Regions from separate parts of the Chryseobacterium sp. BGA-UO-ETr-SB22 genome, predicted to be linked through region 2. Evidence: riboswitches for the same ligand, from Rfam matches in the RefSeq annotation. Region 2 holds a riboswitch; each other region holds the start of a gene.
What was found. Region 2 has a riboswitch for S-adenosylmethionine ahead of AC57AW_RS00470 (TonB-dependent receptor plug domain-containing protein). Riboswitches for the same ligand answer to the same signal wherever they lie in the genome.
Positions count from the first base shown of each region.

Region 1: linked by a shared signal. The riboswitch ahead of AC57AW_RS04545 (SusC/RagA family TonB-linked outer membrane protein) and the one ahead of AC57AW_RS00470 (TonB-dependent receptor plug domain-containing protein) in region 2 are both predicted to bind S-adenosylmethionine.
Region 3: linked by a shared signal. The riboswitch ahead of AC57AW_RS03775 (alpha/beta fold hydrolase) and the one ahead of AC57AW_RS00470 (TonB-dependent receptor plug domain-containing protein) in region 2 are both predicted to bind S-adenosylmethionine.

Region 1 is NZ_JCAQOV010000004.1:167,992-175,706, forward strand. Features, by position in the region: gene AC57AW_RS04545 (SusC/RagA family TonB-linked outer membrane protein) at 1-2,016, opposite strand, end outside; SAM riboswitch class I at 2,100-2,199, opposite strand; gene AC57AW_RS04550 (type II 3-dehydroquinate dehydratase) at 2,444-2,851, shown strand; gene pckA (phosphoenolpyruvate carboxykinase (ATP)) at 2,961-4,577, opposite strand; gene AC57AW_RS04560 (GYDIA family GHMP kinase) at 4,705-5,610, opposite strand; gene fabD (ACP S-malonyltransferase) at 5,621-6,496, opposite strand; gene AC57AW_RS04570 (LysM peptidoglycan-binding domain-containing protein) at 6,566-7,715, opposite strand, start outside.
Region 2 is NZ_JCAQOV010000001.1:105,663-113,377, forward strand. Features, by position in the region: gene AC57AW_RS00470 (TonB-dependent receptor plug domain-containing protein) at 1-2,243, opposite strand, end outside; SAM-I-IV-variant riboswitch at 2,542-2,639, opposite strand; gene AC57AW_RS00475 (outer membrane beta-barrel protein) at 2,759-4,984, shown strand; gene AC57AW_RS00480 (HesA/MoeB/ThiF family protein) at 5,095-5,805, opposite strand; gene thiH (2-iminoacetate synthase ThiH) at 5,952-7,070, opposite strand; gene AC57AW_RS00490 (thiazole synthase) at 7,080-7,715, opposite strand, start outside.
Region 3 is NZ_JCAQOV010000004.1:13,090-20,804, reverse strand. Features, by position in the region: gene AC57AW_RS03800 (AAA family ATPase) at 1-405, shown strand, start outside; gene AC57AW_RS03795 (four helix bundle protein) at 467-733, shown strand; gene AC57AW_RS03790 (DUF58 domain-containing protein) at 889-2,211, shown strand; gene AC57AW_RS03785 (OsmC family protein) at 2,239-2,658, shown strand; gene AC57AW_RS03780 (MGH1-like glycoside hydrolase domain-containing protein) at 2,732-5,347, opposite strand; SAM riboswitch class I at 5,536-5,642, shown strand; gene AC57AW_RS03775 (alpha/beta fold hydrolase) at 5,709-6,653, shown strand; gene AC57AW_RS03770 (ACT domain-containing protein) at 6,653-7,715, shown strand, end outside.

The DNA of each region.
Region 1 (7,715 bases), on a different contig from region 2:
ATTCAGAATCGCAAATTCCAATCCTACATTTAAGTTAAGGTTGGTTTCCCACTTTACATTATTGGTAGATGTTTTTTCAAGTGTTGTTCCCGGTTCTCCACCAAGACTGATAAACCTATATAACTCCTGATAAGCGTAATAAAGCGGCTGCCCGTTTGGTCTAAGTAATTTATCATTTCCTTGTCCTCCGTAGCTGGCACGCAATGTCAATTGATTAAAGACATTCAGGCTTTTTACAAATTCTTCATTTGAAATCTTCCATGAACCTCCAACTGACCAGAATCTCCCCCATCTGTTATCCTTTGCAAATCTTGAAGAACTATCTGCTCTTCCTGATGCTGATAAAAAGTAAGTATTGTTATAATCATATTCTACTTTTCCAAGGAAACTCAATAAGCTTAATGTATTACTGTTTCCACTGAAACTTCCCAGTAGAGACGCTGCATCTGGCTCATAGTAATAAGGCAGAGAAAACTGACTTCTTGTTCCTGAAATAGTTTGATAATCATATTTATAGAATTCATGTCCTGCCAGAGCATTTACATGATGTTTTCCAAACTTTTTATCATAGGTCAGAATATTACTTGTGGTATAAGAAAGTGTTCTGGTATTGGTTTTCGTTACTGAACCTCCAATCTCAGCGCCCTGTCCCAGCAATGGGTTTGAGTAATAATGTCCGTTGTAATTCACCAAATCAACAGAAAAACTCGTCTTGAATTTCAGTTCCGGTAAGAAAGTGAATTCCATGAATCCTTTCCCTGAGAAATTATCTTCTTTATTTTCGTTTTTATCTAATGGCAGCGTTGCAGCTGCATTCTGATTCTGAAGCGCATTGGTAGGTCTGTACTTTCCAAAATCATATGTAGGGTTTCCGTCTGCCCCTAAAATATAGCTCCCGTCTTCATTTCTTTCATAATAAGGATAGAATGAAGGAATAAATCTTGCGGCATTGATGATATTGCTGGCCTTAGAATCTGAAGAAGTCGGCGCTTGTTGAATACTGTTTGTATAACTTAAATTCACCCCTACATTCAGCCATTTTTTCACTTCAGAATTGATCTTTAATCTGGTATTATATCTTTTAAATCCTGATTCAATCGCCATCCCTTTATCATCCAGATATCCTAATGAGAAGAAATAATTACTTTTTTCACTTCCTCCGCTGATATCAAGATCTACCTGATTTCTTGAAGCCACTCTCTGCAGAATATCTCTCCAGTCGTCATTCCAAAGTGGCGATGCACCTGGTAATAATTTTCCATCAGTTCCTACCGGTTTTGGATAAGCAGTTCCATATGGATTGATCCCAAGAGTCGAAACAAGATTATCTGTTGCCATCTGAGCTGCTTGCTGAGATGACACTTTTCCGGATTGGTATCCATTTCTCAAAGCTTCCCAATATAATTGAAAGTATTGGTCTGTATTTACCTGCTCGTAATCTTTTACAGCTCTTCCTGAGAACCCCTGACTGATATTAAAATTAACTTTCGCTTCTCCTTTTTTACCTGATTTTGTGGTAATAATGATAATCCCGTTTGCTCCTCTCGATCCATACAGCGCACTTGCTGTAGCATCTTTCAAAACACTGATGGATTCAATATCACTTGGGCTTATAGAGTTAATATTTCCATCAAAAGGAATTCCGTCTACCACATATAACGGATCATTGGAAGCACTTATTGAACCAACTCCTCTGATTCTGATGGTAGAAACGGCACCAGGCTGTCCTGACGAACTGGTAGTCTGAATACCGGCAACCTGCCCTTCCAGCGCTTTGGTAATATTGGTTACAGGTCTGTTATTGATTTTATCGCTGGAAATTGTAGCAACAGAACCGGTATAGCTGTTTCTTTTAGCCTTACCATAAGCAACTACTACAACTTCATCAATCTCTTTTTCATGAAGGCTATCCTTTTTCGGATTAGAATTCTGTGCTTTCACACTGGTAATTCCCAGAAAAAATGCTGCAACCGGAGGAATCCAAGCTTTAGAAGTGAATAAATTATTACTAATCATAATCAATTTTATTTATCGTATATTAAAATTTTGCCCTTTGCAGAAAAGTCAGCAAAGGGCATCGATAAATACGATAAACCAAATGCTTATTTTTCCTTTAAAGGCTGAACGTAACACCTTGCCCTTCGGGGTAGGTTGTCAAGATTTCATAGGGTCAGTTCCCTCCATCTTTCTTTATAAGCCGATCGAAATATGGTTGCAAAGCTAAAAACTTTTAGTCTATAAAACAAGTAGACTTATAAATTTTTCATGATGAATTTTCAAAAATTAACATAAGATTTTAATAAAACTCATTACTATAAGGAGTTGCAACCATTATCATTTTAACAGACATGACAAATATCATTGTCAATAATTTAATTGAACCAAAGAAAATCTGTGCGGAAATTTTTGATCATTAATTAAAAAAAGTTTTTAATTTTATAGTATGAAAGTTTTGATTATAAACGGGCCTAACCTCAACCTGTTAGGTACCAGAGAACCGGAAATCTATGGAAATGTCTCTATGGAAAACTATTTGGAAATTTTAAGATCCGAGTTTCAGTCTTATGAATTAAAATATTATCAGTCTAATATTGAAGGCGAGCTTATTAACAGGCTTCAGGAAGACGATTTTGATGCAGTCGTGATCAATCCGGGCGCTTTTACCCATTATTCTTATGCTATTGCTGATTGTTTAAAAAATATTCAGAAACCAAAAGTAGAAGTTCATATCAGCAATATCTACAAAAGAGAAGAATTCAGACAAAAATCTGTGACAGCAGCTAACACTGACGCAGTTTTATCAGGTTTCGGGATGGATGGATATAGATTGGCTTTATTAAGTTTAAAATAATTCCGGTTAATTTTCATACAGATTGCACAGATACAAAAGTAAATGTGCGAAAGTAAAAAATAAAAAAGCCTCATCAATGATGAGGCTTTTCTGTATATTTTGATAACTATTAGATAGTTTGTTCCTGTAATTGAGGTCCTGAAGCAATTAATTTCTTACCTTCTTCAGTATCGCAGTACTGCTCAAAATTCTTAATATATCTTGAAGCAAGATCTTTTGCTTTTTCTTCCCATTCTGAAGCACTCTCATACGTATCTCTAGGATCTAAAATACCTGTAGAAACGTTTGGTAATTCAGTAGGGATCTCAAGGTTCATGATTGGAACCAGAGTTTTAGGTGCATTATCGATAGAACCGTCAATGATTGCATCAATAATTGCTCTTGTATCTTTCAAAGAAATTCTCTTTCCTGTACCATTCCAACCCGTGTTTACCAAATAGGCTTTAGCACCGTGCTCCTGCATTTTACCGATCAATGTTTTAGAATACATTGTTGGGTGTAGTGTAAGGAATGCTTCTCCAAATGCTGGAGAGAAAGATGGCTGAGGTTCTGTAATTCCTCTTTCTGTTCCTGCTAATTTTGATGTATAACCGCAAAGGAAGTGGTATTGAGCCTGATCTTCATTTAAGATAGAAACCGGAGGAAGTACCCCGAATGCATCTGCTGAAAGGTAAACAATCTTCTTCGCATGACCAGCCTTAGATGGTAATACAATTTTGTTGATATGATAGATTGGATAAGAAACTCTTGTATTCTCAGTGATAGATCCGTCTGTATAATCTGCTACTCCATTGTTTACTACAACGTTTTCAAGAAGTGCATCTCTTTTGATGGCAGCGAAGATATCCGGTTCTTTTTCTTCTGATAAGTCGATAACTTTAGCGTAGCATCCACCTTCATAGTTGAATACTCCATTGTTATCCCAACCATGCTCGTCATCACCGATAAGGTATCTTTTCGGATCTGCAGACAAAGTAGTTTTTCCTGTTCCTGAAAGACCAAAGAATAAAGCTACATCACCTTTTTCACCTACGTTAGCAGAACAGTGCATTGAAGCCATACCTTTTAATGGAAGGTAATAGTTCATCATTGCAAACATCCCTTTTTTCATTTCACCTCCGTACCAGGTACCTCCGATGATCTGTAATTTTTCAGTAAGGTTGAACATGATGAAGTTTTCAGAATTCAATCCCTGAGCTTCCCAGTTAGGGTTTATTGTCTTAGAACCGTTGATTACTGTGAAATCAGGTTCTCCAAAGTTTTCAAGCTCATAGTGAGAAGGACGAATGAACATATTAGTAACAAAATGCGCCTGCCATGCTACTTCTACGATAAATCTTACTTTAAGTCTCGTATCTGCATTCGTTCCGCAGAATGTATCTACTACATAAATCTTTTTAGATTCAGCAAGCTGGTTCAGCACTAGTTCTTTACAAGAACCGAAAATTTCTGCTGATGTAGGTAAATTTACTTTACCATCCCAGAAAATAGTATCTCTTGTAACATCATCCTGAACAATATATCTGTCTTTAGGTGAACGACCTGTGAAAATTCCTGTTTTTACTGATACCGCGCCCGATTCCGTAAGTTCCGCTTTCTCAAACCCCTGATTTTCAGAAGAAACTTCAGCCTGGTATAATTCTTCATAAGAAGGATTGTACACTACTTCATAGTTCCCTTTAATCCCTAATTTCTCTAAATCCTGGATGATTTTAGTGTTTTTCATTTTACTTATATTTTCTATTTCTTTATTGACTTCAACAAAAATAATATTAATTATTTGTTAAAGGTGGTTTAAATATACTGATATAAGTCAGAATGACAAATAAAAAAACAGGATCGTAAGGGTTTGATTATAAATTAATTATATTTTCCCATTCAAAAATAGTTGTAAAACCTTTCTCCCAAAAATAGTCTTTAAAGCCCCCAAATTTGGCACTCATTACAAAATCTCCCCCCCATGCGCCCAAACTTTTGACAAAAGAAGGGCAATCTGAGAAGAATTTTTCCTTAACTGTGGATATTTCAAGAAAATCAGCAATTTTACGCTCATGAATCATCATTAATTCGGAAAAATTTTCCAATTCATTGCATAACAATATTTTTTTTGTGATATCTGAAAATTCACCAACCAATTCCGGAGACTTCTTTTTTGATCTATAAAAGCTGATTCCTTCTCTGCTATCCTGTTTCTGATTTAAATGAATAAAAATCAATTCATTTTTAAAAGAAGGATTGAAATCTACCTTCTCATATTTAATCTCAGGTTTACTTTGGAAAAGGACCGCAGATTTTTCTTTTGCAACGGCAATATCATATCCACTGCCTCCCAAGCTGATTGTATTAAGATAAAAAGGATCTATTTCAGCCCATTCTGCAAGATTGTTCATTAAAGTAGAACTGCTTCCAAGGCCATAGTCTGCAGGAAACTGAAGATTGGTCTTTAAATGGTAAGTAAGATTGGTCTTGAATTTAGTAGTAGAAAGCTGCTGAACATTTTTTAATGTTTTGACAATAAACTCAGCGCTTGATGGAATGTTGGTTTCTAGGATCTGCCAGTTTTCATAGTCAATGACAGCTTTCAACCATAATGTATTCTGATGATAGGCTTCCCAAAGAATAAGTGACTTCCCATCTTCTTTTTCTTCAAAGAAAAACTCTTGTCCCAGCTTGGTAGGTACCGCTAAGACAAGAGCTCCATCAATTGCGAAATATTCTGAAGTAAGCATAAGCTTGCCCGGTGAAAATATCGCGTTCATATATTTTTAATTAGATTGCAGAAACTGCATCTACTGATCCGTCAATTTTTTTGATCAATCCCTGAAGAGTTTTTCCTGGTCCTACTTCTACAAAGTTGGATGTCCCATCTTTAATCATATTCTGAACAGACTGAGTCCATTTTACAGGACCGGTAAGCTGAGCGATCAGGTTTTGCTTGATCTCGTCAGGATTCGTTACCGCTGTTGTAGTGATATTCTGATATACAGGAATAGTTGCTTTTCTGAATTTTGTTTTTTCGATAGCGGCTGCCAGTCTTTCCTGTGCAGGCTGCATCAATGGTGAATGGAAAGCTCCGTTTACTGGTAATAACAATGCTCTTTTAGCTCCTGCTTCTTTCAGCTTTGCACAAGCTTCTTCTACTGCTGGTGTTTCTCCTGAGATTACCAATTGCCCTGGGCAGTTATAATTTGCAGGAACAACGATTCCGCTGATCTGTGCACAAATTTCTTCAACCTTAGCATCATCTAATCCTAAGATAGCAGCCATAGAACTAGGATTGGCATCACAAGCTGCCTGCATCGCTTTTGCTCTTTCGGAAACTAATTTCAAACCGTCATCAAAGGATAAAACTCCGTTGGCAACTAAAGCTGAAAACTCTCCTAAAGAGTGTCCTGCAACCATTTCAGCACCAAGACCGTTTACGGCTTTTAATGCTGCTACTGAATGTATAAATATTGAAGGCTGGGTAACCTCTGTTTTTTTAAGATCTGCGTCCGTTCCGTTAAACATAATGGAAAGAATGTCGAAACCTAAAATTTCATTGGCAGATTCCATCAGATCTTTAATATCTTTTCTAGAATCATACAACTCTTTTCCCATTCCTACGAACTGAGAACCCTGCCCTGGAAATACAAGTGCTTTCATGTATTGAATTAAATATTATGCAAATATAACTATAATGTTAACAATATTCTTTTTAAGAGACATAAATCATTAAGGTACTAACCTGATTACTCTGTAACCGGTATTTACATAAGCACCGTTAGCTTTAGATTTTACAAACTCAAACTTTGTAGCAAGCTGAGTCTGAACTTTATTCATCTGTTTAAAGATCTCTCCTTTTTTATTTTCTCTGGTCAACATGTCGTTTACTACATCAAAACCTACGATAGCATATTTGGGAGGAGTTTTACAGTATTTGCTTTTATAAGCAGCCAGAATCTCTTTCTCAAAACCACCATCAGTATTGATCTTTCTATCCATAAGATATACCAGACTTGCCTGACTCAGCTCGTCAACTCTTTTCTCAAAAGTTGGAGAATAGAACATACTGAACGCTTTCACGCCCTGTACTTCTTTAGAAATAGCAATGATTCTGTTGGCAAAAGCATCACCTGCTGCATTGTCATCATTCGCCAAAATGGCAATAACCGGAGCAGACTGACCCGTCATCATATTCTGATCTGGCTGGATATCTGCCGGAGAGTTCACAATAATGATATTAGGATTTTTTACCGCTTTTTCGAGTCCTGCTTTGATGTAATTAGCATTTTCTTTTTTAGCATCTGCCACTACATATATTTTCTGGTCAGAATAAATTCCTTTTACTTCTTCTACAATCTTATCTGCATACGTCTGATTGTTTGTTTCAACGATAATAAGATTATTGTAGTTATATAATTCTGGAGTATTGGCAAATGGCGCTACAACTGGGATTTTCTGATTCTTGGTAAAATCAAGAACATCAATTACATTTGATTTAAAGAATGGACCGATAATAAGATCTGTATTGTCAGGATTGATCTGTGTCAAAGAATTTTTGAATGACGCTTCATTTCCTGAATCTACAATTTTGACATCCAGCTTTTGTCCTCCTCTGGCATTTCTTTCAATAGCAAGTTTAGCTCCTGTTAGGAAGTCCAGTGCCATTGCTCTGTACTGAGTTTCGTTTGTACTGTAGCCAAATGGAAGCATTAGGATAACACTAAGGGCATCACCATTTTTCTTGATGTATGCAGCATCCTGTTTTTTGATCTTTAAAACCATTCCGGTCTTCAATCCATGAGAAAGGTCTGGGTTAAGAGCAATAAGTTCATCTATAGAAACACCGAATTTATTCACGATAGAAAATACAGTATCTCCC
Region 2 (7,715 bases):
ATCCCCGATGAAATATTTGAATTCTGAGAAATGGTAATATCCAAACCTTTTGTCTGAGAATCTACCGCATTGGCAAAGAAGTTGGCAGCACTTGCTCTTGCAAGATCAAAAGCACTTTGCAGAACAGCCTGATCGGAACCTGGAGTAAAACTACCATCAGGACGATAGAAAAGATCTGTAAGCACTACCCTGTCTTTAATCTTTATTAAATAAGCATCTGCTGTAAAAGTCAGGCTTAATGCCGGAATCTTCCAGGTAATTCCTGTGCTGTAAGATTGTGAAGTCTCCTGTTTTAATTTTGGAATACCTAATGCCTGTGCAGCCTCGGAATTATTTCTGAAAGTACCTACCTGTGTTGTTTTCCCCTGCTGAATCAACGTAGAAGTAGAACTATAATAGATTTGTGCTAAAGAAGGCGCTCTGAATCCTGTGGAAACAGCACCTCTCCAGTTCAGATTGGGAGCCAGTTTTACATTAGTAGCCACCTTATAATTGAATGTAGACCCGAAGTCTGAATAGTTCTCATATCGCAAAGCTCCTTCCAACAGCCATCCGTCAGTAACCTCCAGCTCTGCATCGGCATAAGCAGCAACACTGTTTCTGTTTCCGGAAACAGCATTTTCCGGACTAAAGCCCGGGAAAACCTGTGCTCCGGCTGGTCTCGTATTTCCAAAAAAATCGGTTACTTTTTCATTTTCAGGAGTTTTTGCTGTTACTATACGTCCATAAATGTCGTAAGAAGCATAAGAATTTTCTTTTCCTGCATTTACTTTATAATTTTCATGTCGGTATTCAGCTCCGAATGCAATATTCAATCCTTTCAGTACATCATACTTTTTAGAGAAATCCAGATTGACAGTATTTTGAGAGAACTCAGAACCTCCGGCATCAAAAGTTCTTGGGGAACTGTCTGTAAGCGATGCATTAAAAGTATTTACCACCCCAAAACCAAAGGTATTTTTCCCGAATGTATTACTGAAATCCACATTCCAGCCATCCCATTTTCCTTTAATTCCGGCAGCAAGAGAATAATCGTTTACGGCTGCTTCAATCTGAGGAAGGTATCCGTTGGGAGTAACTGCATTAATATTTCTCTCAGTATTCGGAAGACGGTAAAATCCCCCGGCATTTCCAAGACGATAACTATAACCACCAAAAGAGTATACTTTCCAATCATCATTCACAGGAATTTCAGAGTTGAAAAAGAGCTGTCCAGACTGTAGTTTAGACTGTCCTGCTCTCAGGCTGAAGTCTTTTCTCTCTAATCCTCTGTAATTAAGTTCCTGGGATGTAAAATCTTTACCCAATATTTTTTGAAGATCGGAAATACTGCTGGCTCCCGAAATCTGATTTTGAAAATCAGGGGCAAAATAGTTTACCTTGGCTGCATATTGCTTAACAGTATTAATAATCTGCTGGGTGTTGGAAGTGTTGGTAATATTTCTATATAAACCGTCAATATTCACTCCATCCTGTAATGCTCTGTAATTAATAGCATTATAAGCATTGTAAATATCTCCTTCCCTTAGTCCGGCTCTGGAATAGGGATCGCGGTATTGAGCAGAACCCGTAATGTTAATAAATCCGGTTTTTCCTATTTTCGCTCCATAATTAAGATCTACAGAAATAGTCTGTCCGTCCACTCCTCCGGAGAAATTATTGGCAACAGGAGAAGCATATCCTCCCAGAAACACCTGTCCGGAAAGACCTAATCTTTTTTTCAATCCCAGATTAACGACACCTGCAATAGCATCCGAGCCATATTGGGCGGAAGCTCCGTCTCTTAAAACCTCTATTTTATCCAAAGCAAAGGCCGGAATAGCATTAAGGTCAGTTCCCACAGATCCTCTTCCCGGTGTAAGGGTAACATTAATCAATGAAGACTGATATCTTCTTTTCCCATTGAGCAAAACCAAAACCTGATCCGGTCCCAATCCTCTTAAAAGAGCGGGATCTACAAAATCAGTTCCGTCATTGACGGTATGTGATGTGGATGAAAATGAGGGTACAATATAATTTAAAGCCTGACTGATATTGTTAGTCGGGCTTTGTTTTAAAATTTTTGATATGTTAATGATATCTACAGGAACAGGTGTATCTGTAAGTGATCTTCCGGAACCCCTTGACCCCAGGATCACCACATCTTCTATTTTTTTCGATTGTAAAGTATCCGTCTGTGCGTAATAAAATGTAGAAATAAGCGCAAAAGAAGGAATAAATATTTTTGTTTTGAAATTATGCATGTTGTTGGTTGTTTACTTTTGTTGTTAAAAATTGTTTTTTGAGCAATACAAATCCTGTAGCCTTACATTTTAAGGTTACCATTGATGATCGGAATGTTTGTATTATTTTTTAGAAATAGAAAGTGCTAGCAGCAACAACACATGCGCATATAGAAATGGCATGAAAACATATTGGAATAATGAAGATTCACTTCATGATCCGAAGAATAAAAAATTACTGATGGAATGTGATTTCCCTTGTCTTTAAACATTTGGTTTTAACTTTAAAACAAAAATTCAAGATGGGAGAATGATAGAAATGATAAACATTTTTTCCGGAAGATCCGGCTTATCGATTGCAGCACCTTGCTTGTTTTTGCAGGTTGCTATCCCATCTAGAGATTCTTGATAATTACCCGGCAAAGATATAATTATTTCGGAAATAAAAAAAATTTTAGCCTAATTTTTCGATTTTCACAATTTTAGAGTAACAAATTATCTTTTTCAGCGTCTAACCGGATATCAGTAAAAACATTATGAAAAAAACGATTTTCGCTTTATCCTTACTAGGCTCTGTTTTTGTTTTCTCACAGGAGAAAGGTAATAAACCTCAGGAGAAACAAATTGAAGGGGTAGTTATCACCAAAACTAAAAAAGCCGTTGAACAAAAGGCAGACCGTACTATTTTTGACTTTTCTGAACAGCCTCAGCTGAATAACGGGAATGTTCTGGAAGGGATTAAAAAACTTCCGGGACTTGTATCTACCGACATCGCAGGGATGATGTATCAGGGAAAAATGCTGGAAGTATATCTTAACGGAAGACCTTTGAATATCACTTCCAATGAATTGAATTCTTTCCTTGAAGGAATGCCAGCCAATTCTGTAGAAAGAATTGAAGTGATTACGCAGCCTGGTGCAGAATTTCCTGCCACTTCCGGAGGTGCGATCATGAATATTATCACCAACAAAAACGCCAATAAATATTTAACAGCTACTTATTCAGGAAATTACTCTTTCACGAATTATGATAAATACAGAAGCAGAACGACCAATTCTGTTAATTTAAATGCAAGAAATAAATATTTTGGATGGCAGTTGAATGTAGGTCAAAATTATCGTGAAAGTATGCTTAATGGCCAGCAGGATGAACTTTTGAAAAGTCATACTGACCGATATGGACGTGGATATTTTGCAAAATCAGGATTGACGTTTGATTTGGGGCAGGACAGATTATTATTAAACTACGATATTTATCACAACAATAACGACAATTATACTTTAAGTGACGGGCATGGGGATCTGCCTTTTCAGAATAATCCAAAGGATCTAAGAGAAGCTTTTTATACTTCTTCGGATGTAGCTCATACCAATAGTTTGAGACAGGAAGCAGTGGTAACCTATCAGAAACGTTTTGCTGACAAATCTCAAAAGCTGGATTTCCAGTTGGGTTACACGAGATCGAATAGTAAATTTTCTCAGGACAACTTCTTTCAAAATGGCACATTTGCAGCGGCTCCCAATCCGCCAATTAACAGTGCAATGAGTGGCTTAAAAGATATTCTGAACAACGAATCTGTAATGAATATTGCTAACTTCAAAGTAGATTATGCCCAGCCTATCAAACTTCTTGATGGTGGAAAGGTAAGCTTCGGAGGATTGTATGAAAGACAGGATTATGATACGGAAAGCTTTGGATTAACCAATCTTGAATATCAAAGACAAACCGCTTCTACCTATTTAGAATTTCAGGCTAAACTGAAAAAGTTTGATTTCACATTGGGCTCCCGTGCTGAAAACTATGATATTTCCGGGGTAACAAGATATTTTGATAAAGATGCAAAGCTGGTGGAAGCTAATTTGATTCCTTTCAATAAATTTAAGCTTTTCCCGAACGCAAGCGTGCAGTATAACATGATGAACCAGGTTTATATTGCTGCGAATTATAACAAAAAAATCAGTTTACCAAGTATTTCTGCGCTAAACCCGAATAACGTAACATTCTCCGGACCAAGTACGGAAGTAAATGGTAACCCGAATCTACAGCCTACTATTTTTGATAATTATGAAATAAAAGTATCGGCTTTTGATTATGCATTTATTGGGTATAGCGTAAGTTCGGCAAGCAATCAGGTGGCACAGATCATCCGAAAAGACGGAAGAAAACTCTATAATGAGCAGGTGAATATTTCAAATATGAAAATTCACAATTTCAACGTGGGTCTACCGGTTCCTTTTATGATTTTCAGCAAACCTTTGAGTGAGATTATGAAATTTGATTTCAATCCTGATAAGATTAATTTCATGTACTTATATGCCGGTTATCAGAAACATCAAATCGATAATCTGGACAATAAAGGTTTCTGGATTTTCAATATCATGACTCAGATTCTTTTACCTAAGGACATCAAAATGACAGCCAATTACAGCTATCTGACTCCAAAGGCAGGATATTTCTATTTTACAGCAGAGAAACCATTCAACAACTCTCTTGATATTACGCTGACGAAGAAGTTTATGAATAACCGCCTGACACTTTCTGTTTTTGCGAATGATATTTTCAACGGACAGATGATGCAGGTACGTTCTAACCCACCATCAGGAACTCCTGTAATGATCAGCAGCAAGTATGATACGAGAAATTTCGGATTCTCTATCAACTATAAAATTCCTACACGAAATAAACTGGCAAAAGAGGATCCAAATATCCTTAACCAGACTAAAAAAGAAGATAACGGTGGTGTAATGCAGCAGGCACAATAATTCTTTAAGATAAAGTAAAAGAGGCGGCACCAATGGTGACCGCCTCTTTCTATTGATATTAAAATGGTGTTATTTGTGAAAATATTAGTGATATTAGTGTTTATATTACATCAAAAATCAATCGTCTGAAATCTCCAATCCAGCGTATCCACCAGCGTCAATTGGTCTAAACTCACCGGAAGATCTGTGATAATTTTCAACGTCTGAAGCGCCATCATACTGCCTATGATTCCAGGAAGAGCTCCCAAAACACCAAGACTATCACAATCCGGCATATCTTCATCGGAAGGAGGTTCCGGGAACAGATCTCTGAGGTTTTTACTTCCTTGATGATTGAAGACAGCAACCTGGCCTGAAAATCCTAAGATACTTCCATAAATAAGAGTTTTTTTCAATTTCACACAGGTATCATTCACCAGATATCTCGTTGAGAAATTGTCTGAGCCGTCAACAATAATATCATATTGAGAAATTATTTCTTCAGCGTTTTTTTTACTTATTTTTTCCTCAATTCCAATCAATATAACCTGATGATTAAGGTTTTCTACGAATGTTTCAGCACTTTTTACTTTGGATAATCCTACCCTATTTTCAGTATGAATGATCTGACGGTTCAGATTATGAAGTTCTACATGATCAAAATCTGCAACCCCCAGCGTTCCTACTCCTGCAGCGGCCAGATATTGTATGATTGGACTTCCCAACCCTCCGGCTCCGATAACAAGGACTCTGGAAGACATTATTTTCTTTTGTCCTTCCAATCCTATTTCTTCAATAAATATCTGTCGGCTGTACCGTGAAAAATTATCTTCTTTTTTCATACTTTATGATAATTGAACCATTAAGATTCTTTAAGCTTATAAGAATATTTAAGGTGAGCTTTGCTTGAAAAAGATACTGTCTTAAAAATCTTCGATTTCTCTTAATTCAACTTAACTTCTTCAAAATTCTTAATGGTTTAAAAATTTTAAAATCCACTGTACACGGAATCCCAATCTTTCATCACGGGATCATAGCCTGCTTTTTTGATCATGAGTCTCATCTCATCCATACTTCTTTCGTCACTGGTTTCAAACTGTTCCAGAGATTCTTTATCTACGGCATACCCTCCCGGATTGGTTTTTGAGCCTGCACTCATGGCTGTGGCTCCCAGCGAAACAATATGATTTCTGAACACTTCATTTTCTCTGGTAGAAATGGAGATTTCAAGGTCTTCATTCCAGATTCTATATGCGCAGATCAGTTGAAGCAGATCTTTATCTTCCATAATAAAATTGGGTTCAATGATTCCTTCTGCCGGTCTGAGCCTTGGAAAGGAAACCGAAAACTTACTTTTCCAGTACTGTTTCTGAAGATAATCAATGTGTAAAGCATTAAAAAAGCTGTCAACTCTCCAGTCTTCAAGCCCCAGCAAAACTCCAAGCCCGATTTTATGAATTCCAGCTCGTCCTATTCTATCAGGTGTCTCCAGACGGAAATCAAAATTGGATTTCTTTCCTTTTGGATGGTATTTCTTATACACATCCTGATGATAGGTTTCCTGATATACCAGCACAGAGTGTACTCCTTCTTCATGAAGCAGTTTGTATTCTTCCTCCATTAAAGGCTGAACTTCAATGGAAATATTGGAAAAATGAGGTTTTAATTTACGGACAGCGTTCTGAAAGTAAGGAACTCCTACTATTTTATTGGCTTCACCACTTACCAGCAATACGTGGTTCACTCCCATAGATTTCAGTACTGATGCTTCTATCATCAGTTCCGTATCAGAAAGTGTTTTTCTCTTTAACTGGTTATCAAGACTAAATCCGCAATAGGTACAGATATTCTGGCATTCATTACTGAGATACAGCGGAGCATAGAGCTGAATGGTTTTTCCGAATCGTTTTTGGGTAAGCGCCTGTGTCATTCCTGCCATCAGTTCCAATTCCCGGGATGCGGCTGGTGACAAAAGATTCAGGAAATCATCAAGGGTTTTATTCTTTTTCTGAAGACTGGATCTTACATCATACAGACTTACTTTTTCAAGCTTATCTTTTATCTCTTCCCATTGATAGTTTTCAAAAATATCTTTAAAGCTTTTCATGATTCCGGTTTATTCAAATAAAAACGAGGTGAGCGGACTTGAAGCTTCGGCATGGTTCGCAATAGCTCCCAACCCGGATTCAAAGGCTCTTCTTCCGGCAATAACTCCTTCTTTAAAAGCCACAGCCATATTAAGCGGATTTCTGGCAACAGCAATGGCGGTATTTACCAAAACAGCATCTGCTCCCATTTCCATAGCCTTTGCAGCATCTGATGGCGCCCCGATTCCTGCATCTACCACTACGGGAACATTACTCTGGCTGATGATTATTTCCAGAAAGTCCTGAGTTCTTAATCCTTTATTGGTTCCAATAGGTGCTCCCAAAGGCATTACTACTGCTGTTCCAGCATCTTCAAGACGTTTGCACAATACAGGATCAGCATGGATGTAAGGCATTACTACAAATCCTAATTTGGCCAATTCTTCTGTCGCGTATAACGTTTCAATAGGATCTGGTAATAAATATTTCGGGTCCGGATGAATTTCCAGTTTTACCCAGTTGGTTTCCAGCGCTTCTCTGGCTAGTTGTGCAGCCAACACTGCTTCTTTAGCAGTTCTCGCTCCGGAGGTATTGGGCAAAAGATGAACATTGGTTTCTCTTAATGAATCAAGCAGATCATCTTCACTGGATTGGGCATCAATTCT
Region 3 (7,715 bases), on a different contig from region 2:
ATCGCGATTATTAAAAATCAGCACGAAAGTAAAAAAGAAGATAAAACGGAAGGAGTAAATCGTGTTATCACAGCTGAACAATTGAAGAACTATCAGCATCTTGTAAAAGAAATCATTGTGGAAGCCCAGTTGATGGAATATATTGCTAAAATTATCATCAATACAAGAGAAAACCAATTCTTATATCTGGGCGCTTCACCAAGAGCTTCATTGGCACTTCTTACAGCTTCAAAGGCATTTGCGGCTCTAAGAGGAAGAGATTTTGTGACTCCTGAAGATATTAAAGAAGCAAGTTATGCTGTCTTAAGACACAGAGTCATTGTATCTCCCGAAAGAGAAATGGAAGGTCTTACCGCAGATGAAATTATCCGTCAGATTTTAGAAGGAATAGAGATTCCAAGATAGGTAGTAGTTAATAGGTGGCAGGTGATAGTGGGTGAATGTTTAAATAGTTACAAAATTATATATGGCAAATTTTAAAGAACTTTTAGTTTGGCAGAAATCTATTGATTTTGTTACTGAAATTTATAGGATTACTGAAGTTTTTCCCAAAACCGAAATCTACGGATTAGTATCACAAATGAGAAGAGCCGCCGTTTCTATGCCATCCGATATTGCCGAGGGAAATTCAAGAAGAAGCAAACCTGATTATCTGCAATTTTTAAAAATATCTAGAGGGAGTTGTGCAGAAGTAGAAACTCAATTAATAATTTCCAAAAATCTTAATTTTTAAATGAAGATGATTATTCGAAATTAAATCAAGAAATTATAGAAATATCCAAAATGTTAAACGGATTAATTAATTCCCTGCAATAGTAATGATTGTGAAAAAACTAATAAACGCCCACATAAACTAAAACCTAGAGTCTGCAACCTGCAACCTAAATAATGAAAAACTTATACATCAATACACGTTTCTTTTTTGCGCTCATCGGAGTGGGGATTCTGTATGTTCTAGCATTTTTCTTTCCGGTGCTGATGTGGGTAGCCCATATTGCACTGTTGATCTGTTTTCTGACTGCAATGGTAGATTTTCTGTTGATTTTTAACCAAAAGAATGCGTTACAGGTTCAGCGAATTTTACCGGAAAAATTGTCCAATGGAGATGAGAATTTTGTGAAAATTGATATCAAGAATAATTACAGCTTTAGCATCATCACTAAGATTATTGATGAAATTCCGTTCCAGTTTCAGAAAAGAGATTTTCTGATTGAAAAACAGATTGCTTCAGGAGCAAATACATTCTTCCAATATTCATTAGAGCCTAAAGAAAGAGGTGAGTATCATTTCGGAGGACTTAATATTTATGCCTCTTCACCACTGGGATTGATCTCAAAGAGGTTCACTTTCCAGAAAGATGCTATGCTGCCTTCTTATCCGTCCTTTATCCATCTCAGAAAATATGAACTGATGGCGATTCAGAGTGAATTTTTATTGGGAGGAATCAAAAGAGTAAGAAAGCTGGGACACACCATGGAGTTTGAGCAGATCAAAGAATATGTACCTGGAGATGATATCAGAACGATCAACTGGAAAGCGACATCGAAGACAAACCGTTTGATGGTAAACCAGTTTCAGGATGAAAAGTCACAACGTATCTTTATGCTGATTGATAAAGGGAGAACCATGAAAATGCCTTTCAACGGATTAAGTCTGCTGGATTACTCGATCAATGCAACAATGGCGCTGTCTCATATTATTTTGAGAAAAGGAGACAGGGCCGGTATGATGACTTTTTCTAAAAAAGCTGAAAATAAAATTGCTGCCGATAACAAATCCGGTCAGCTAAAAAAAATATCTGAAGCACTTTATAATATTAAAACAGATTTCTTCGAAAGCGACTTCAACCGTTTGTATCAGGATGTAAAATATTCCATCAACCAAAGAAGTTTAATTCTGCTTTTCACAAACTTTGAAACACTGGACGGACTCAACCGACAGCTAAAATATCTTCGTGGTATTGCTAAAAATCATTTGCTGGTCGTTGTATTTTTTAAAAATTCAGAGCTGCAGACACTGATCAATAAAAATCCTGAAAATATGCAGGAAATATATGACGAGATCATTGCTGAAAAATTTGAATTTGAAAAGAAACTGATCATTCAGGAACTCCGCAAATATGGAATCTATACTGTATATACGCTTCCGGAAAATTTGAATATTGATGTTATCAATAAATATCTGGAGATAAAAGCGAGAGGAATTTTATAACTTTGTAGAAGCAATAAGCAATAAATAATGAAAATTACACTTAACAGAATAAACGACGATTTTTTATTTGAATGTACCAATGCACAGGGGAATTCTATTCTTTTGGATAATACTTCGCAGCCAGAAGCAAAAGGAGTTTCTCCAATGGAAAGTGTACTGATGGCAGTCGCTGGTTGCAGCGGAATTGATGTGGTTTCGATTTTAAAGAAGCAGCGTCAGAATATTTCAGGCTTTCAGGCAGAGGTTGAAGGAGAAAGAGTACAGGTAGATGATGCAAAACCTTTTAAATCTATTAACGTTAAGTTCCTTTTGGAGGGAGAAATTGATCCTAAAAAAGCACAGAAAGCAGCAGAACTTTCTTTTGAAAAATATTGTTCTGTATCAAAGACCTTAGAACCGAATGTAGAAATCGGATACGAAGTCTATGTGAACGGAGTAAAAATTTAATCTCTTATTTTAAAAATAGAAAAAGCCGGATGATTCATCCGGCTTTTTTTTATTATCCATTACCTATTACTCATTAAAAGGTAAGCCTTGGTTTTATCAGTTTCGCCACAGTAGCAGTCCATCCTGTCTGATGGGAAGCTCCTACACCGCGGCCGTTATCTCCATGGAAATATTCAAAGAACGTAATATAATCTCTGAAATGCTCATCATAATTAAATTTTGGATTACCTCCATTGAAAGCCCGCTGCCCATGTTCATCCTTTAAAAATAGAGAACAAAGTCTTTTGCTGATATTTTGAGCTACTTCATCAAGGTTTCTTTTATCACCGCTTCCCGTTGGAAGTTCTACTTTCAGGCTATTTCCATAATAATAATGAAAACGCTGCAGGCTTTCCACAATCAGGAAGTTGATAGGAAACCAGATCGGTCCGCGCCAGTTGCTGTTTCCGCCAAACATCCGACTGTCACTTTCTGCAGGCGTATAATAGACCATATTTTCATTACCATGGACAGAAAATACAAAAGGATTTTCCTCATATACTTTAGACATTGCCCGGATTCCGTAAGAACTTAGAAACTCATTTTCATCAAGCATTCTGGACAAAACCTTTGTCAGTCTGTTTTTGCGGAGAATACTCATCAGATGTTTTCTTCCGTGTCCTTCCTCATCCCAGTGAGAGACAAGTTTTGTTAGTTCCGGCTTATTTTTTAAGATCCATTCCATTCTGCTTCTGAAATTCGGCATCTTTTCCAGTAAACGATGGTCTACGATCTCCACAGCAAACATAGGAATCAAACCTACAATACTTCTTAATCTTAAAGAAACACTGTCTCCGTTTCCAAGCTGCAATACATCATAAAAGAAACCGTCTTCTTCATTCCACAATCCTTTCGTTCCTTCACCCAGGTTTTCCATAGCCTCGGCGATATAAAGATAATGTTCAAAAAATTTGATCGCCATATCTTCATACACCTGATAATATTGGGCAAGTTCCATGGCGATACGCATCATATTCAACGCATACATCGCCATCCAGCTTGTTCCGTCTGCCTGTTCAAGATGCTGGCCGTCCTTTAAAACCATATTCCGGTCAAAAGCTCCGATGTTATCGAGACCCAGGAAGCCGCCTCCGAAAATATTTTTACCGTTTTTATCCTTTCTATTTACCCACCATGTAAAATTCAGCAACAATTTTTGAAATACTTTTTCCAGAAATAATAAATCCGGTTTTCCGTTATTTTTTTCATCAATTTTAAAAACACGAAAACAGGACCATGCGTGTACAGGAGGATTCACATCACTCATATTCCACTCATAAGCAGGAAGCTGTCCGTTAGGATGCATATACCATTCTTTGGTAAGTAATAAAAGCTGTCCTTTGGCAAATTCTGCATCGATAATAGAAAAAGGAACACAGTGAAATGCCAGATCCCAGGTAGCATACCATGGATACTCCCATTTATCAGGCATAGAAATAATATCCTTATTGTGAAGATGATTCCATTCCGTATTTCTTACATACTCGTTGAAATTTCTTGGAGCTTCAAAATTGGGATCACCTTTCAGCCATTTTCCGATATTGTAATGATAGAACTGTTTATTCCAGAGAAGTCCCGCAAAAGCCTGTCGCTGAACATTTCTCTCATCTTCATTGACCGTATCATTCTGAATATCATTATAAAACTCTTCAGCTTCCGCTTGTCGTGTACTGAAAATAGTATCAAAATTTTCAAAAGGTTCATCCGTCTCATCAGGACACAATCTGAATTCGAAAATTTTACAGTCACCTGCACCTACAACTTCATCAATCAGAAAAGAAGCTTTTGTTCCTCTTTTTTCCGGGTTTACAGTATCTCCCTGATGAATAATAAAACTATTGATGCCATCTTTGAAATAGGTATTCTCCGTTTTAGGAGCCCCATAAAGTCTGGATGTATTGGTTTCATTATCACAAAATACACTTTGTGCATTTGAATTTCGGGAATAGAATTTTTTGATCGAAATGCTGTCATGCCCAATATTGATACTTCCGTCATGAGAAGCATTCATTTCTGCTTTATAGGTATTGTAACCCCATTTCCAGTTGTTTCTGAACCAGGCAGTAGGCGCCACTACAATGGGAGCATCATGCTGACTTCGGTTGCAGACCGTTACTCTGGCCAGAATATCGTTGTGATCAGCTTTACAGTATTCAATGAAAATATCAAAATACTCATCATTATCAAAAATTCCGGTATCGAAAATCTCATATTCCGGTTCCTTTTTACTGCGTCTTCCATTTTCAGCAAGAAGTTCATCATAAGGAAACTCGTTGATCGGATATTTATACACCATTTTCATATAGCTGTGAGTAGGTGTATTATCCAGATAATAAAAGATTTCTTTGATGTCTTCACCATGATTCCCCTGTGGGTTACTCAATCCGAAGAATCGTTCTTTTACCATTTTATCCTTCTTGTTCCAGAATGAAAAAGCAAAGCAGAACAACTGTTTTACATCAGAAATTCCGGCGATGCCTTCCTCGCCCCAACGGTAAGCATAGCTTTCGGCGTTATTATGATTGGTAAAATCCCAGGCATTCCCGTTTGAGCTGTAATCCTCACGTACATTTCCCCACTGCCGGTTGCTTACATATGGGCCCCAGTTTTTCCATTTGGTATCTTGTAATCTTTCTTTTTCGGCGGTCATATCTCATCATTTTTCCATACGAAGTTAGTTTTTTTGAAAAATAATTCCAATTTTTTTCATCTGAATAATTATTAATATGGCCTTGAAACACTTGTATTTAATGGCTTTTTTAAATATTAAAATAATTTTTTTTTGAAATTAAAAGAAAAGGACTACCTTTGCACCATTCGTTCATTTAAATATTGAAAATGTTATCAAGAAAGGTTGAGGGATTAGACCCTATGAAACCTTAGCAACCCTTTGCGCAAGCAAAGAAGGTGCTACGTTCTACCAAAGTATTTTGGACAGATAACTTACTGAAGTTCTTTTCAGCCATTTCCTGTGGCATTTTCAATTGTATTTGTATAAAAATATAATAGAATTGAAAACAGAACTAAACTATATTAATCTTTCGTATCAAACCAATTCCCACAAGGAATACAATATCCCGTTAAGCTATCAGCTTTTTGGGAAAGATCTGTTTACAGCACCCATCATTTTAATCAATCATGCACTTACCGGAAACTCAGAGGTATCCGGAGAAAAAGGCTGGTGGAAACAATTGGTGGGAGAAAATCAGATTGTTGATATCGATCAATACACAGTTCTGTGTTTTAATATACCCGGAAACGGTTATGACGATTTTTTAATTGAAGACTATGAAGACTTCACGCCTTCAGATATCGCAGCGATATTTCTGAAAGGACTTGAAGCTTTACATATCAAAAATATATATGCCATTATTGGAGGCTCTCTTGGAGGGGGAATTGCATGGGAAATGCTTGCCAAGCAGCCGGATCTTGCAGAAATATTTATCCCCATAGCCTGTGATTACAGAACACACGACTGGCTTCATGCTCAGTGTCTGGTTCAAAAATTTTTATTGAATGATAAAGATGAACCATTACAGAAAGCGAGAATTCATGCGATGCTGTGTTATAGAACTCCACAATCACTCAACGATAGATTTCAAAACCAATATAATCAGGAGAAACAACGCCTGGAATCAGAAGACTGGTTGGTTTATCATGGCAATGCTTTAAACGAAAGGTTTAGTTTAAAAGCATACAGACTGATGAATCATCTCCTGATGAATATTAATACTGATGAAACAGTATTGGAGAACATACAGGCACGAATGCACATGATCTCCGTAGATACAGACTTATTCTTTCCGGCTTCTGAAATCCGAATGTGTTTTGAAAACTTAAAAGAGAAAAATAAGAATGTTTCTTATCACGAGATCCAATCTATACACGGGCATGATGCCTTCCTAATGGAATATCAACAATTAAATAATATCATTAAAAACATTTTACAGAAGTAATGAAAAATGCTAACGAAATAAAATTTTTGAAGAACAGATCAATCGTCAAATTTGAAGGAGAAGATTTCCTGGGAGAAATTGGGATTGACGGACGAATTTTTAAAGCGCTTACTTTAGCGCGCATCAGTGTAGGGGTAATCTCTCAACAGGCAATAGAAAACGGAATTTCTATCCTGGTTCAGGAAAATGATGCTGAAAAAGCAGTCGCTTGTCTTATCGATGAGTTTGAAGAAGAAAGAAAGTCTGGAAAAGTATCCCAGATCTACAGTATCAATAATGTTTCTGTGATTGGTTTTGTAGCAGAAGATTTCAATAAAGTCTTTGCTGAACTGGCAAGAAACAATGTTTTCCCATTATTGCTGAATCAGGTTGCTGGAGAGAACAGAGTAAACATAGTAGTAACTTCTTCGCAGGATGAAAAGACAAAAAATATTATAGAATCTGAAATTTTCAAGAAGCCAAAGACCGTTCATCTGGCGATCATTGGACACGGAAATGTAGGAAAGACCTTGATACAACAGGTGCTGGAATCTTCTGAAGAGATTAAAAGACGTAAAAAAATAGATCTTAAAGTCGTAGCAGTAGCTAATTCAAAAAAAATTGCCTTCAACAAAAAAGGATTTGATGCGAATTGGAGTGATGAGGTTTTGACAGCTGAGCATCCTTCGAGTGTTCAGGAACTTATTAATTTCTCTAACGAAAACCAGTTGGAAAACCTTATCGTTGTGGATAATACGGCAAGTAAGGATTTTGTAAAGAATTACCATGCTTTGGCAGAAAACGGATTCGATCTGGTTTCTTCAAACAAGATTTTTAATACCCTTCCAATTGAAGAGTACAGAAAACTAAGATATACGTTGAGCAAAAATAACAGACGTTATCTGTATGAAACCAATGTAGGAGCGGGGTTGCCATTAATTGATACTATCAAATTATTACACCTTTCAGGAGAAAATATTACAAGAATTAAAGGAGTATTCTCCGGAACATTAAGCTATGTGTTCAACAATTTTTCTTTAAGAGACGATAAATTTTCAACCATCATCAACGAAGCTTTGGAGA